Linked DNA regions of Tunturibacter psychrotolerans. The protein of the gene in region 1 binds, or shares a complex with, the protein of each later gene. Links are inferred from orthologs where the notes say so. Each region holds a gene or a part of one and is shown on either strand. Other genes may lie near its edges.

Region 1 (5,920 bases):
TCGTTGGTGTACTTCTAAGCATACCAACGCTCGAGGCCATTGCTCTGACGACGTGGATAAGTCGCTGTAAAGGCTCGAGTCGCACTAAGCGCAAATGGTTCCCAGCTTCAAAAACGCCAAAATCAGCCGCCGCCAAAAGCGAAGGCCCGCTGAGTGCGGGCCAACCCTTCGTTGCGTTGTTCGAAAAACTATTTTGCGATGGTATTGAAGAGCCAGAAGAGACAGCCGGACAAAAGAGCTGCCACGGGCAAGGTGAAGACCCACGCAAGCGCGATGTCGCGAAGGGTGGACACCTGCAGGCCGCTCTTGTTCGCAGCCATGGTGCCAGCCACACCGGACGAGAGCACATGCGTCGTACTCACAGGCAGGCCGTATTGATCGGCAGCGAGGATGGTCAGCATGGCAACCAGTTCGGCAGAGAGCCCCTGTGCGTACGTCAGGTGAGTCTTGCCGATCTTTTCACCGACGGTGACGACGATGCGCTTCCAGCCGATCATGGTTCCGAGACCGAGCGAGAGTGCGACTGCTACTTTGACCCATGGAGGAATGAACTTGGTCGAGTTGTCCAGCATGCCTTTGTAGTTCTTGAAGATCTTCTGATCATCAGCGCTGACCGCGGGACCGTACTTCGGCATCAGGCGCAGCGTCTCGCTGGTGAGATACATCTGATTGCGAACGTTCGCCTGCATGTTGGAAGGCACCGCGCCGAGAGAGCCGTATTGGGTGGCCTCATTGCGGATGTCGCCAACCATCTCCTGGAGTGCAAGCATTGCGTGGGGCGAGAACTTGTGTGTGCTGACGAAGTTCTCAAGTTCTGGGCCGCTATCCGCCACAGTGGTGTTTGGGTCAACATAGTTGCCGACCGCGCCGATCACCTGTTGCGACACAGCAGCAAACGTCTGTACCTGGCTGGCGCCGACGGTGTGGTTGAGCGCATAGGCAGTTGGCACGGTGCCGACCAGGATGAGCATGATGAGACCCATGCCCTTCTGGCCGTCGTTCGAGCCGTGGGCGAAGCTGACTCCGGTGCACGTCAGCACAAGTAGAGCGCGGATATAGAACGGCGGTGGGGCTTTGCCTTCAGGTGCCGTGTAGAGGCGCGGATCCTTTAGAACTGCCTTGAATAGGAGGAAGACAAGGGCCGCGCAGCCGAAGCCAACCAGAGGCGAGATGAGCAGTGCCTTGAAGACTTTCGTGACCTGGTCCCAGTCAACGCCGCTCACGCCGCTGCTGCCATGCATCAACTGGTTTGCCACGCCGACACCGATGATCGAGCCGATCATGGTGTGAGAGCTCGACGCGGGAAGCCCCTTCCACCAGGTAGCGAGGTTCCATAGGATAGCTGCGATCAACAACGCGAAGACCATCGCGAAGCCGGAGCCTTTGCTCACCTTCAAAATGAGTTCGACAGGAAGAAGCGAGATGATGGCAAACGCGACGGCACCGGAGCTAGTCAGCACGCCGATGAAGTTCCAGAGGCCGGACCACACTACTGCGACGTGCGGCTCGAGTGCATGGGTGTAGATGACGGTGGCGACGGCGTTGGCGGTGTCGTGGAAACCGTTGACGAACTCAAAGCCGAGCGCGATCAGGAGCGCGACCCCGAGTAGAAAATAGGGGAACCACGAGCCCTCGTGAACGGGAAGAAGATCGGAGTACAGGCGGTTGGCAATATAGCCGAGACCGCCGATCAACAGTATGCCAAAGATGATGCCGCCGATCTTGCCGGGTGACGATTTTCCCATCTTCTGGTCAAGTAATGAACCGGTGGGGTGTATTACAGGAGTGGCCATGTGGTTTCGCCTAGGATTCAAGATGATTGCGTGACCTTGACCATAGGCCGGGAATGCGAATGGAGTGTTACAAGAGTGTGAAACATATGCGTCTTTTGCTCGCGGAGGCCCCTTGGCCAGCCGAAAGAGAGGTAGTGCTGCGGTCTAATGATTGATTGTTTGCAATGATTTGCAGTGCGGCCGGTTTTGAGAGTGAGAGCGGGGTTCCGATTCAAGAGGAGTTCATGACTACGCCGGGGGTTGTAACGGACATGGCAAGCTGATCACCATTCTTTCGAAACGGTGACAGGCCAGCTTTTAGTGCTGTCCGGCGCTACAACTATTGTTCATCGCTGTCGGCAGAGTCCGGGACTATAATTCAGCTTTTCGGGGGTCTTTCTATGAAAATCACTGCACAGTGGTTGAGCGCGTCGATCGCTCTCCTAGCAGTCGCCCTTTTTCTCGGCCCTAAGGCGGCCCACGCCGACACTTTCACGATCTTGGATCTCGGAACTGCCAATGGCCGGAATATCTACGGCTTGGACACGGTCGGCGATGTAGTCATTACTCAAAGCTTCGGATGCGGCCTTGCGAGCTTCACCTGTTACGTGACTTACGACGATGGCGTGGCTGGAACTCCTTCCTCGTCGGCTCCCGATCTTGTCTACGATGACGGAACCCCGTGTAGCTCAACTCCTGCGGGGTTTAGCGCCTTCAAGACAGTCTGTAACAAGGGCTTCGCGGGATTGGGCACGGCCCGCAACTCCAACGGTGATCCAAACGGAGTTTACGTTGGAACCGAAGGGGACTTCTCGTTCCTGCACAGCGGTTCGGCAGACCAGGTCTTTATGAATTCAGGCGGCGACTTTGCCTTTGCCGATGGCGCGAGTGAGGAGATCTTCGAGGCTATCGATACTTCGGTGTCGCCAATTCCCGAGCCGGCGAGCTTCTTGCTGGTAGGGACGGGTCTGGTGTGGTTCACGGCTGCGGTTCGCCGCAGGGCAAAGCGCTAAGGTCCACCACTAGCGCCAATCGTCGCGAGCCTGTGCCTGGTCGGTGAAGACCTGATCAAAGTTTTCGGTCTTCTTGATAAGAATGTCGCCTTGAAGATCCGGTTGGTGCAGTAAAACCGCCTGCAGACGCACAAGTTCCAACATAGCGAGAAACATGCAGATCAGCGCGCGTTCGGTATGGGTGTTATGGAGCAGGCGCTTCAGACTGACAGGCTTTTCTTCCATCAGCAGACGGCGTTTGACGTAGTCGATCATCTGGGCGACCGTGACGGACTCTTCGTCGACGTTGAGGATGGGGCGCTCGCGAAGACGGATGAGGATGTCCTGAAAGACGCGAACCAGATCGACGGTATCGGCAGCAATCTCGCGGTCTTCATCGAGTGTTGGAGCGCCCGCTTCGCCGATGTCGCGGCGAAAGTTCTTTAAGCCTGAGTTGGTCCACGTGGCTTCTTCGATCTGTTGCTTCTGGAGAAGCATCTGCGCGGCAGCTTTGAAGCGCTCATGCTCGAGGAGGCGCTCGACCAGCTCACGGCGTGGATCTTCTGGATCACCGCTGAGAACGTCGGAGGGGTCGCGAGGAAGCAGCGTCTTCGACTTGATGTGGATCAGCAGCGAAGCCATGTAGATGAACTCGCCGGCTGCGTCGACGTCGACCTGCTTGAGATGGTAGGTGTACTCGAGGAACTGGCTGGTGATGCGCGCGATGGGAATGTCGTAGATGTCGATGTTCTGCTTGCGGATCAGGTCGAGCAGAAGATCGAGAGGGCCATCATAGACCTGGCCTACTGTCACCGAAAAAGGAGACTGCGACGCCTCTTCTTTTTCTTTGTCCTTCGCAGGGCGCTTGGGTTCTGACGATGGTGGAGGCACAGGCGGATGTTGAAGCGTGAACGGCTCGTTGTCACCAGGGGTGATCTCGTCCGGAGAAGCCGCGGGTGACGAAACGGTCTCGTCTTCGGAGACTGCGCCTTGAGAGACTGCACCATCAGAGGCTTCGACAGGATGCTCGTCGGGACTGGGTTCGTCGGCGGCGAATTTGTGAGGGAGGGTTTCGTCGGGCATGGTCGTTACTCGAGGCCGATGGCCTGGCGAACGTGCTGGAGCGTCTGGATCGCACGGTGACGGGCGCGGGCGGACCCGTCCCAGAGGATGGCGTCGACCTGGCCCGGGTCGGCTTCAAGGGCGCGGCGGCGCTCCTGGATGGGGGCAATCTCACGAACGATGGAATCGGCGAGCCAACCCTTGCACTCAATGCAGCCGATGCCTGCGGTCGTGCAGCCCTGACGAACTTTTAGCTGCGTCTCTTCAGTGGAGAAGACTTTGTGCAGATCGAAGACGGGACAGATATCAGGGTTGCCGACGTCAGTGCGGCGGATGCGCGCGGGGTCCGTGACCATGGTCTTGAGTTTGGCCCGCAGGTCGGCCTCGGGCTCGGAGAGCATGAGGGTGTTGCCGTAGCTCTTGGACATCTTGCGGCCATCGAGGCCGGGAAGTTTGGGCGAGGGTGTGAGAAGCACCTTGGGTTCAGGGAGAATGCCAGTGACCACGCTGTTGGCGGAGATCTCTGCGGTGAGAATCTCCTTATCGGAGTGGTCTTCGCGGGCCTTCTCGATGGCCGCGGTCGGCTGCGAGCAGTAGAGCGCATTGAAGCGACGGGCGACCTCGCGCGTGAGCTCGACGTGCGCGACCTGGTCCTGACCGACGGGGACGTAATCAGGCTGATAGAGGAGGATGTCGGCGGATTGAAGAAGTGGATAACCCAGGAAGCCGTAGGTGTTCAGGTCCTTTTCGCGGAGCTGCTCCTGTTGATCCTTGTAGGTGGGTACGCGTTCGAGCCAGGGCAGCGGTGTGAACATGCTGAAGAGGGTGAAGAGCTCGGCGTGCTGAGGAACATGCGACTGGATGAAGACCGTGCAGATCTCCGGATCGAGGCCGGCAGAGAGAAAGTCGAGCGCCACGTCGCGGATGCTCTCGCGAAGGGAGGTCGGGTCGGCGTAGTCGGTCGTGAGGGCGTGAAGGTCGGCGATGAAGAAGTAGCAATCGTACTGATGCTGGAGCTTGACCCAGTTGTAGAGCGCGCCCATGTAGTTGCCGAGGTGGAGTCGGCCGGTGGGTCGCATGCCGCTAAGGACGCGGGGACGTAAGGAGGTCAGGGTGCCGTTGGTGTTTTCAGTCATTGCGATCAAATGCAAGGGTAAATGATTCGAGCGGCCTGTGGCGGAAAGCATTCGCCTCGAAAGACGGGCGTAAGACACAGACAAGGAGCCGCTGTGATAGTCACAGCATTGATTTGACTCGAATCAAATGATCAATTCGTCTTTTTCGGTCCACACCTACAGAGCGAAGAGGACATGATTGAAAACACTGTAAATCGGGACAAAGAGAGTAGAGATGAGCCGTCCGCCGATCAAGAAAAGAATGATGAGGCTGAACATGCCCATTCGGTCGTAGAGTTGAACGGCTTTGTATGGCAGGAAGTGGCGCAAAATATGGCTTCCGTCCAGTGGAGGCAGCGGGATCAGATTGAAAACGAAAAGGAGTAAGTTAATGAAAATTACGAAGTAGAGAAAGAGCGCGATGGGGAAAAATTGTGGAAGACCTTCTGTTGCGACCCCAGGAACATGTTGAGCGATTGCGACAGCGGTTGCAATGGAAAGAAGTCCGTCTGGGAGAAGGTGCTTTACAAGGATGAGTAAAATAAGCGCGATGGTGGCCGAGAGCAAATTGCTCGCGGGACCGGCGAGAGTGACGAGGATGTCGTCGCGCCTGTAATTCTTGAAGTTGCGGGCAGTAACTGGAGTGGGTTTCGCCCAGCCGACGAGGAACCCTCCGTAGACCATTGAAATAAGTGGGAAAAGAATCGAGCCGAGGGGATCGAGGTGTTTGATCGGGTTGAGGGTGACGCGGCCCAGCATCTTGGCGGTAGGATCGCCCAAACGCCACGCCGCCCAGGCATGGGCACATTCATGCACACTGAAGGCAAGAATCAGAACAACGATTTCAAAAAAAATAACGACAACCTGCAAGCTCATAGAACTCAAGTCTACTGAAGTTCGCGTGATGGAACCGTAAAGTCGTCGAAGTCGTGGCTAGAGCGTCTCTGCGGCGAGTTGGGATGCGGCTTTCCGGATTTTT
Region 2 (5,924 bases), 1.2 Mb from region 1 along the record:
TGGATTGATTCGAGATAGTCGCGGACGAATTGTTTGTCGAAAGAAGGCTGCGGCCGTCCGGGATTGTAGGAATCTGCCGGCCAATAGCGCGATGAGTCGGGAGTCAGTACCTCGTCGGCGAGAACGATCTGATCGTTTCCCGATTTATCGGTTGTAAGGCCAAATTCGAACTTGGTGTCGGCGAGAATCAGCCCTTTACTGGCAGCATGCTCCGTTGCTTTTTCATAGATCCGGAGTGTGAGTGTGCGTAGCGCATCGGCGTAGCTTTCGCCGATGGTCTTCTGGACCGTTTCGTAAGAGATATTCTCATCGTGTCCGCCTGTGTTGATCTTTGCGGCGGGCGTGAAGATGGGCTCAGGCAGGCGGTCTGACTCGCGAAGGCCCGCAGGGAGTTTGATTCCGCAGACCGAACCGGTTTGCTGGTAGTCCTTCCACCCGGATCCGGAGAGGTAGCCACGAACGACGCACTCGACGGGAAACATCTTGGCTCGCTTGACGAGCATGCTGCGGCCTTCGAGTTGGTCGAGAAACGGTTCGAGTTCCGGAGGGAAGTGTGCCGTGTCGGCCGTGAGTAGGTGGTTTGGGACGATCGGTTTGAGGAGATCAAACCAGAACAGTGAGAGCCGAGTGAGGATCTTTCCCTTGAAAGGAATGCCACTGCCAAGGACATGATCGAACGCAGATATACGGTCGCTAGCGACGAAGAGGAGTTGGTCGGCGGAGAGGGCGTAAATATCGCGAACCTTACCGCGTGCGGTCAGAGGGAGCGATCCAAGGTGGGTCTCTAATATGATTGCTGGCATTGGTTCGACGGTACCACCTTTTGAAATTTGCGATCAGGCCGCAATCTCCAGTAACAGCCTAAGATAAAGGGAAAAGCTTGTCGACAGTTCCTGCGGACTCTGAGGACCAACCCGGACAGCGGCCAAGGACTGTTTTCGTAGAAGGAAAGGGTATGGCAACGGCTGCGCTTGAGTTGCACTCGCCGTCGTTGAAAGGAATGATTCGGATTTTGTGCCGGAGAAATGGGGCGATGGGTGGCCGATAAGAGACGATAAGATCGGCTCCCGTTCTGCCGCCGCCCGTGTTGCCCCACGGTTTGACTTCATAAAAAAGATTGTCACCGACGGGCACTGTCTTGTAAGAGGGAGGGTCGAAGAGCTCGGTAAGCGGTAGAACGATACTCGATGCAAAGACGGGGATTAGCAGGATGGTAGCGCTGAGCGTGGTGAGCCACTTCGGAGACAGTCGCGAGAAGAAAAGAACCAGGAACTCATAGGCGGCAACAGCCAACCAGAATATAAAGATGTTCAGCCGATCGGAGATGGTTCCCCATTTGGTAGCTGCGAAGAACGCCTGTAGCAGAACCAGTGCGATGGACACCGTGACGATGCCAAATCTGAGACGAGGGGAGCCCCCGTTCCAGAAAAACCGCAACAGAAGCATTGCTGCCGTCAACAGAGCAAGGACGGCAGTTGTGAGCGCTATATGCATGCCATTTTAGATTAGCTGCTTTTTGCGGACGAGCGGAGAGGGCTTATGGATTTCTGCCACTTCGCCGGAACGGATTTGGTCCGACAGGACAGAAGATTTCAACGATGCTAAAAAAATGCTGGAGCGAGTGGTGAGCCGCTCCAGCTGCGCAAAGGGTTTGACGATTCACGTGTCGAGGTATCAGGCGACGGCGCGGCGGTTGTCTGTGGAGTCGCGGCGGTTGAGGTTGACGCTGACAATCTTTGAGACACCTGGCTCCTGCATGGTGACGCCATAGATGACGTCTGCCTGGGACATAGTGCGTTTGCTGTGAGTGATTACGACGAACTGAGTGGTTGCGCTCATCTCGTGGATCAGTTTTGCGAAGCGCCCTACGTTGGTTTCATCCAGTGGTGCGTCGACTTCGTCGAGGATGCAGAAGGGGGCGGGCTGGAACTGGAAGATTCCGACAAGGAGCGAGAGGGCGGTCAGCGCTTTTTCTCCTCCGGAGAGCAGTAGGATATTTTGAAGTTTCTTCCCCGGAGGAGAGGCAACGATGTCGATGCCGCTCTCGTTGGAGTTTTCGGCATCGGTGAGTTTCATAAAGGCCTGACCGCCACCGAAGAGTTTGGTGAAGGTGACAGAGAAATTCTCGTTGATGACCTTGAAGGCCTCGTCGAACTTGAGACGGGAGACGTCGTCAATCTCCTTGATGGAGGCTTGTGTGTTCTCGATGGAATCGAGCAGATCTTTGCGTTGAGTTTCGAGGAAGCTGTGACGGGTGACTGTCTCGTTGTACTCATCGAGGGCCATCATGTTGACCGGACCCATCGCTTCAAGTTTTTGCTTGAGGGCGCGAGATTCTTCCTCTTGCGTGTGAAGATCGGCGCCTTCGATGCGGACGATGGTCTGGTCTTCGCGAATTGTTATGGCTTCGGCGCCAAGGTCGTTGAGGCAGGTGGCATCGATGTGCTCGATGTCGGAGGTGAGCTTTGCGGCGCGTGCAGTGAGTGTTGCGCGCTGCTCGCGAAGGGCTTCGGTTTCATGACGAAGTGTGCGGAGACGCGTGTCGAGTTCGGACATAGAAGCACGGAGTCCGTGGGCCTCTTCCGTAAGCCGAGCGCCTTGAGCTACGGCATTGGCACGTACCTCTGAGAGTTCGGCATGCTGGACCGTGAGCGCGGCGGTTTCTTCCTCGCGGCGGAGTTTTTCTGCGCCGGCGGACGAGATTTGCTGATCGAGCTGCTGGATTCGCTGGTTTTGGCCGTTGTAGAGCCGCGTTGTCTGTTCGAAGTTTGCGGCTGCGTTGCGGCGACGCTCCTCTAACCCAGCGAGTGCGGCTGAGGCTGCTGCTGCGCCCTGTTGAAGCTCTTCACGGCGAGCGCGTAGCTCTTCGAGTTGCTCTTGAAGTGCGGCTAAGCTGGCTTCCAAAGTGCCGCGCTCGTTCTCGAAGGCTGCTGCCTCTTGCTGACGACGCACGATCAGGTCAGCTTTCTGATTGCGGGCTTCCCGATTGCGTTCGCTGGTGAGTGCCCAGTCCTGCAGACGGCGTTCAATGCGAGCGACCTCCGCCTCCATTTGCCGTAGAGCTGCTCCGGAGTTTGCGGACTCGCGCTCGGCGTCACGTCGTTCGTGGGTTTTGCTTTCAATCGTCGCGCTGAGGGCGGCAATCTGGTGCTGCAGTTCGATTGTCGCACGGTCGGTCTGGGCCAGATCGTGCTCGGCCTTTTCCAGCTTCTGCTGCACCTCTGCGAGTTCGCGTTTGAGTGCCAGGGGGCCCTGCGTGCGGGGGCGTCCGCTGGTGACTGTGACGTTGTGGAAGGTCTCGCCGCTGGGAGAGAGGAAGAATGCTTGGGGGTTCGAGAGGGCGAGCGAGCGGGCGGTGTAGGAGTCTGGGGCCACGAAACCTTCGCGGAGCTTGGGCAGAATGACCTCGAGGGATTTACCGAAACCGTCGAGAACACGGACGCACTCTTTGAGAGGAACGACTCCTTCGATTCCCTCGATGTTGGTCTGGGCCACGCTTTGCATGCCTTCGGCAAAGGCGAAGTTGGCCTGGGAGTCGTTGGGATGTACGAGGAAAGTGGCGCGGCCTGTGACATCGGTCTGCAGGAGATGCATGCCTGCGTTCGCGGCGTCCCAGGATTTGACCACGACGTAGTTGAGCTCGTCGCGGAGGAATTCGTCGACAACGTTTTCGTACTTGCCGTCTACTTCGAGGAAGTCGGCGAGAGTGCCGACAGCGGCCATGCCATCAGCGTTTTGTTTGTAGGCGTCGGTCTTGAAGAGGTTACGAACGGTGTCGGTGGAATAGCTGTGCTCGCGAATGAGGGCTTCGAGAGAGGTGCGGCGGCCGGTCAGGGTCGCGACTTCGCCTCGTAGCTGATCGCCTCGGCGTTTGGACTGAGACTCCTCGTTGCGATTGGCCTCTATCTGGAGACGGAGTTCAGCGATCTCAGCTTCAAGACGCTTGAGGTGTTCGGTAACGGATTCGAAAGACATTTTGACCTGGCCACGCTGAAGGCCGAGAGTCTCGAGTTCTTGCTTAGCGATCTCGGATTCGGAGAGAAGACGCTCGGCTTCGCGGTCGAGGCCAGCGAGGGCTGCGGCAGCTTGAGCCTCTTCGTTGCGAGTCTGGGCTATGCGCTGGACGAGTTGCATGGTTGAGCGGCGGTTTTGTTCAGCCTGCTGCTCGGCTGCGGCGACGCCACGGACGGCCTCTTGAGCCTGAGCCTGATGGCTCTGGGCTGCCTCTCGTGATCCGGCAGACTCGGCTGTGGCGCTGTTAAGAAAGCTTCGATGCTCTTCGAGCTCGGCGGCGAGGCTGGCGAGCTGTTCGCGGGCCTGCGCGAGGTCGTCGGCGCCGGTTGCGAGACGGTTGGTGAGTTCGGCGATGCGGTCGGCGTTTGCGGCGGAACGGGCTGTGATGCGCTCGAGGTCGACAGCGGATTGATTGGCCTGCGCCCCGGCCTCGCGGATCTGCTGGTCGAGGCTGTAGCCGGAGTTGACGCCCTCAGTGTGCTCGGCGTCCATCGCTTCGACGGTGGTGGCCTGAGCGTCGATCTGGGAGGCGAGCGCGGCGATCTTCTCGGTGGTGGCGGCTTGCTCGATGTCCAACTGTTCCATGCGGCTGGCGAGAACAACTCGGAGGCGGGTGCGGAGTTCGTCACGAAGCGCACCGTAACGCTCGGCCTTTGCGGCCTGGCGTTTAAGGGTGGTCATCTGGCGGGTGACCTCGTCGAAGATGTCGTTTACGCGGGCTAGGTTCTGGCGGGCGGATTCGAGACGCAGTTCGGCAAGGCGCTTTTTCGTCTTGAAACGAGTGATGCCTGCGGCTTCTTCGATGATGGATCGACGATCGTGCGGCTTTGCGGAGAGGAGCTGGCCGATTCGCTCCTGGCCGATGATGGCATAGGACTCGCCTCCTAGGCCAGTGCCCATGAAGATGTCCTGAATGTCGCGCAGGCGACAGATCTTGCCGTTGAGAAGGTATTCGCTGTCGCCTGAGCGGAAGAGGCGGCGAGTTATGGTGAGTTCGCCGGCGCGGACGGGAGCGCGGCCGAACTTGCGGCGACGAATCTTGAGGACAACATTGTTTGGGTTGGCGAGTTCTGCCGCATCTGCGTCGGTTGGAGGTTGAACGATTTGGGGGCCATTGGCCTCGCCCTCGACGACGGTGCCGGGTTGGGCTTCGGCGACAGCTTCCTCGGTTTCGTCGGCGCGTTGCTGGCGGAGGGTGGTCTCATCCCAGTCTGTGGGGAGATTTTCGTCAATGACGATTTCAGGGTCGTCCTGGAGGTTGGCGCCGTCGTAGACCTCAGGGTCGACGAGGGTGAGCGAGACCTCGGCCATGCCGGTGGGCTTGCGGTCTCGGGTGCCGGCAAAAATGACGTCCTCCATCTTGATACCGCGGAGGCTTTTGGCGGACTGTTCGCCCAAGACCCAGGTGATGGCGTCGGAGATGTTCGATTTGCCGCACCCGTTGGGGCCGACAATGGCGACAATGCCCTCGCCGGAGAGCTGAACTTCAGTGCGATCACAGAAGGATTTGAAGCCGAGGATCTGGACTTTTTTGAGCTTGAGCAAGTGCACCTCTGCGGGGCGGACCGATATGAGTGTTCGGGAACTCGCCTCAGTCGAATAGGACTGGTTCAACTGTAGCTGCGGTTGGGTGCGGAATCAACGGGTACAACACCACCTGTTGTGGATAAGACGGGCAAAACACCATAAATGGGTAGGTTGAGCAAGAGAGTCACAAGAATGAGGTGAACGAGTCCCTTGAACTTCAATTCTAGTGTTGATGGGATGGTAATCGCGAGAATCGCGCAGATATTAACTGGCATAGATGCATGTAATGGGAACGGCGCATAGCTTCGCGGGAGGAACAAAACGGACGGTTCCAACAAGGAGATTTTATGGCACACGACGCGCACAAGAAGGCAGCGGGAGCA

The links. Proteins that work in one complex are often made in the same cells at the same time.
Region 2: the proteins of RBB77_RS22925 (region 1) and smc are in contact, whole or in part, in a crystal structure (PDB 3ZGX), measured with the Bacillus subtilis proteins. The link is inferred for Tunturibacter psychrotolerans from one-to-one orthologs.

Annotation. Positions count from the first base shown.
Region 1 is NZ_CP132942.1:5,461,955-5,467,874, forward strand. The notes cover bases 1,822-4,793. They hold RBB77_RS22925 (segregation and condensation protein A), read right to left. Parts: upstream 3,848-4,793; coding sequence 2,795-3,847; downstream 1,822-2,794. Other genes in these bases: RBB77_RS22920 (PEP-CTERM sorting domain-containing protein), read left to right, coding at 2,174-2,785; trpS (tryptophan--tRNA ligase), read right to left, coding at 3,853-4,793. Outside these bases: RBB77_RS22915 (inorganic phosphate transporter), read right to left, coding at 189-1,793; more of trpS, read right to left, coding at 4,794-4,962; RBB77_RS22935 (site-2 protease family protein), read right to left, coding at 5,119-5,817; RBB77_RS22940 (acyltransferase), read right to left, coding at 5,875-5,920. UniProt on the Bacillus subtilis protein: Participates in chromosomal partition during cell division. May act via the formation of a condensin-like complex containing Smc and ScpB that pull DNA away from mid-cell into both cell halves.
Region 2 is NZ_CP132942.1:4,264,036-4,269,959, reverse strand. What follows is about bases 1,475-5,924. They hold smc (chromosome segregation protein SMC), read right to left. Parts: upstream 5,560-5,924; coding sequence 1,675-5,559; downstream 1,475-1,674. Other genes in these bases: RBB77_RS17920 (hypothetical protein), read right to left, coding at 1,475-1,494. Outside these bases: RBB77_RS17925 (phosphoribosylaminoimidazolesuccinocarboxamide synthase), read right to left, coding at 1-803; more of RBB77_RS17920, read right to left, coding at 862-1,474. UniProt on the Bacillus subtilis protein: Required for chromosome condensation and partitioning.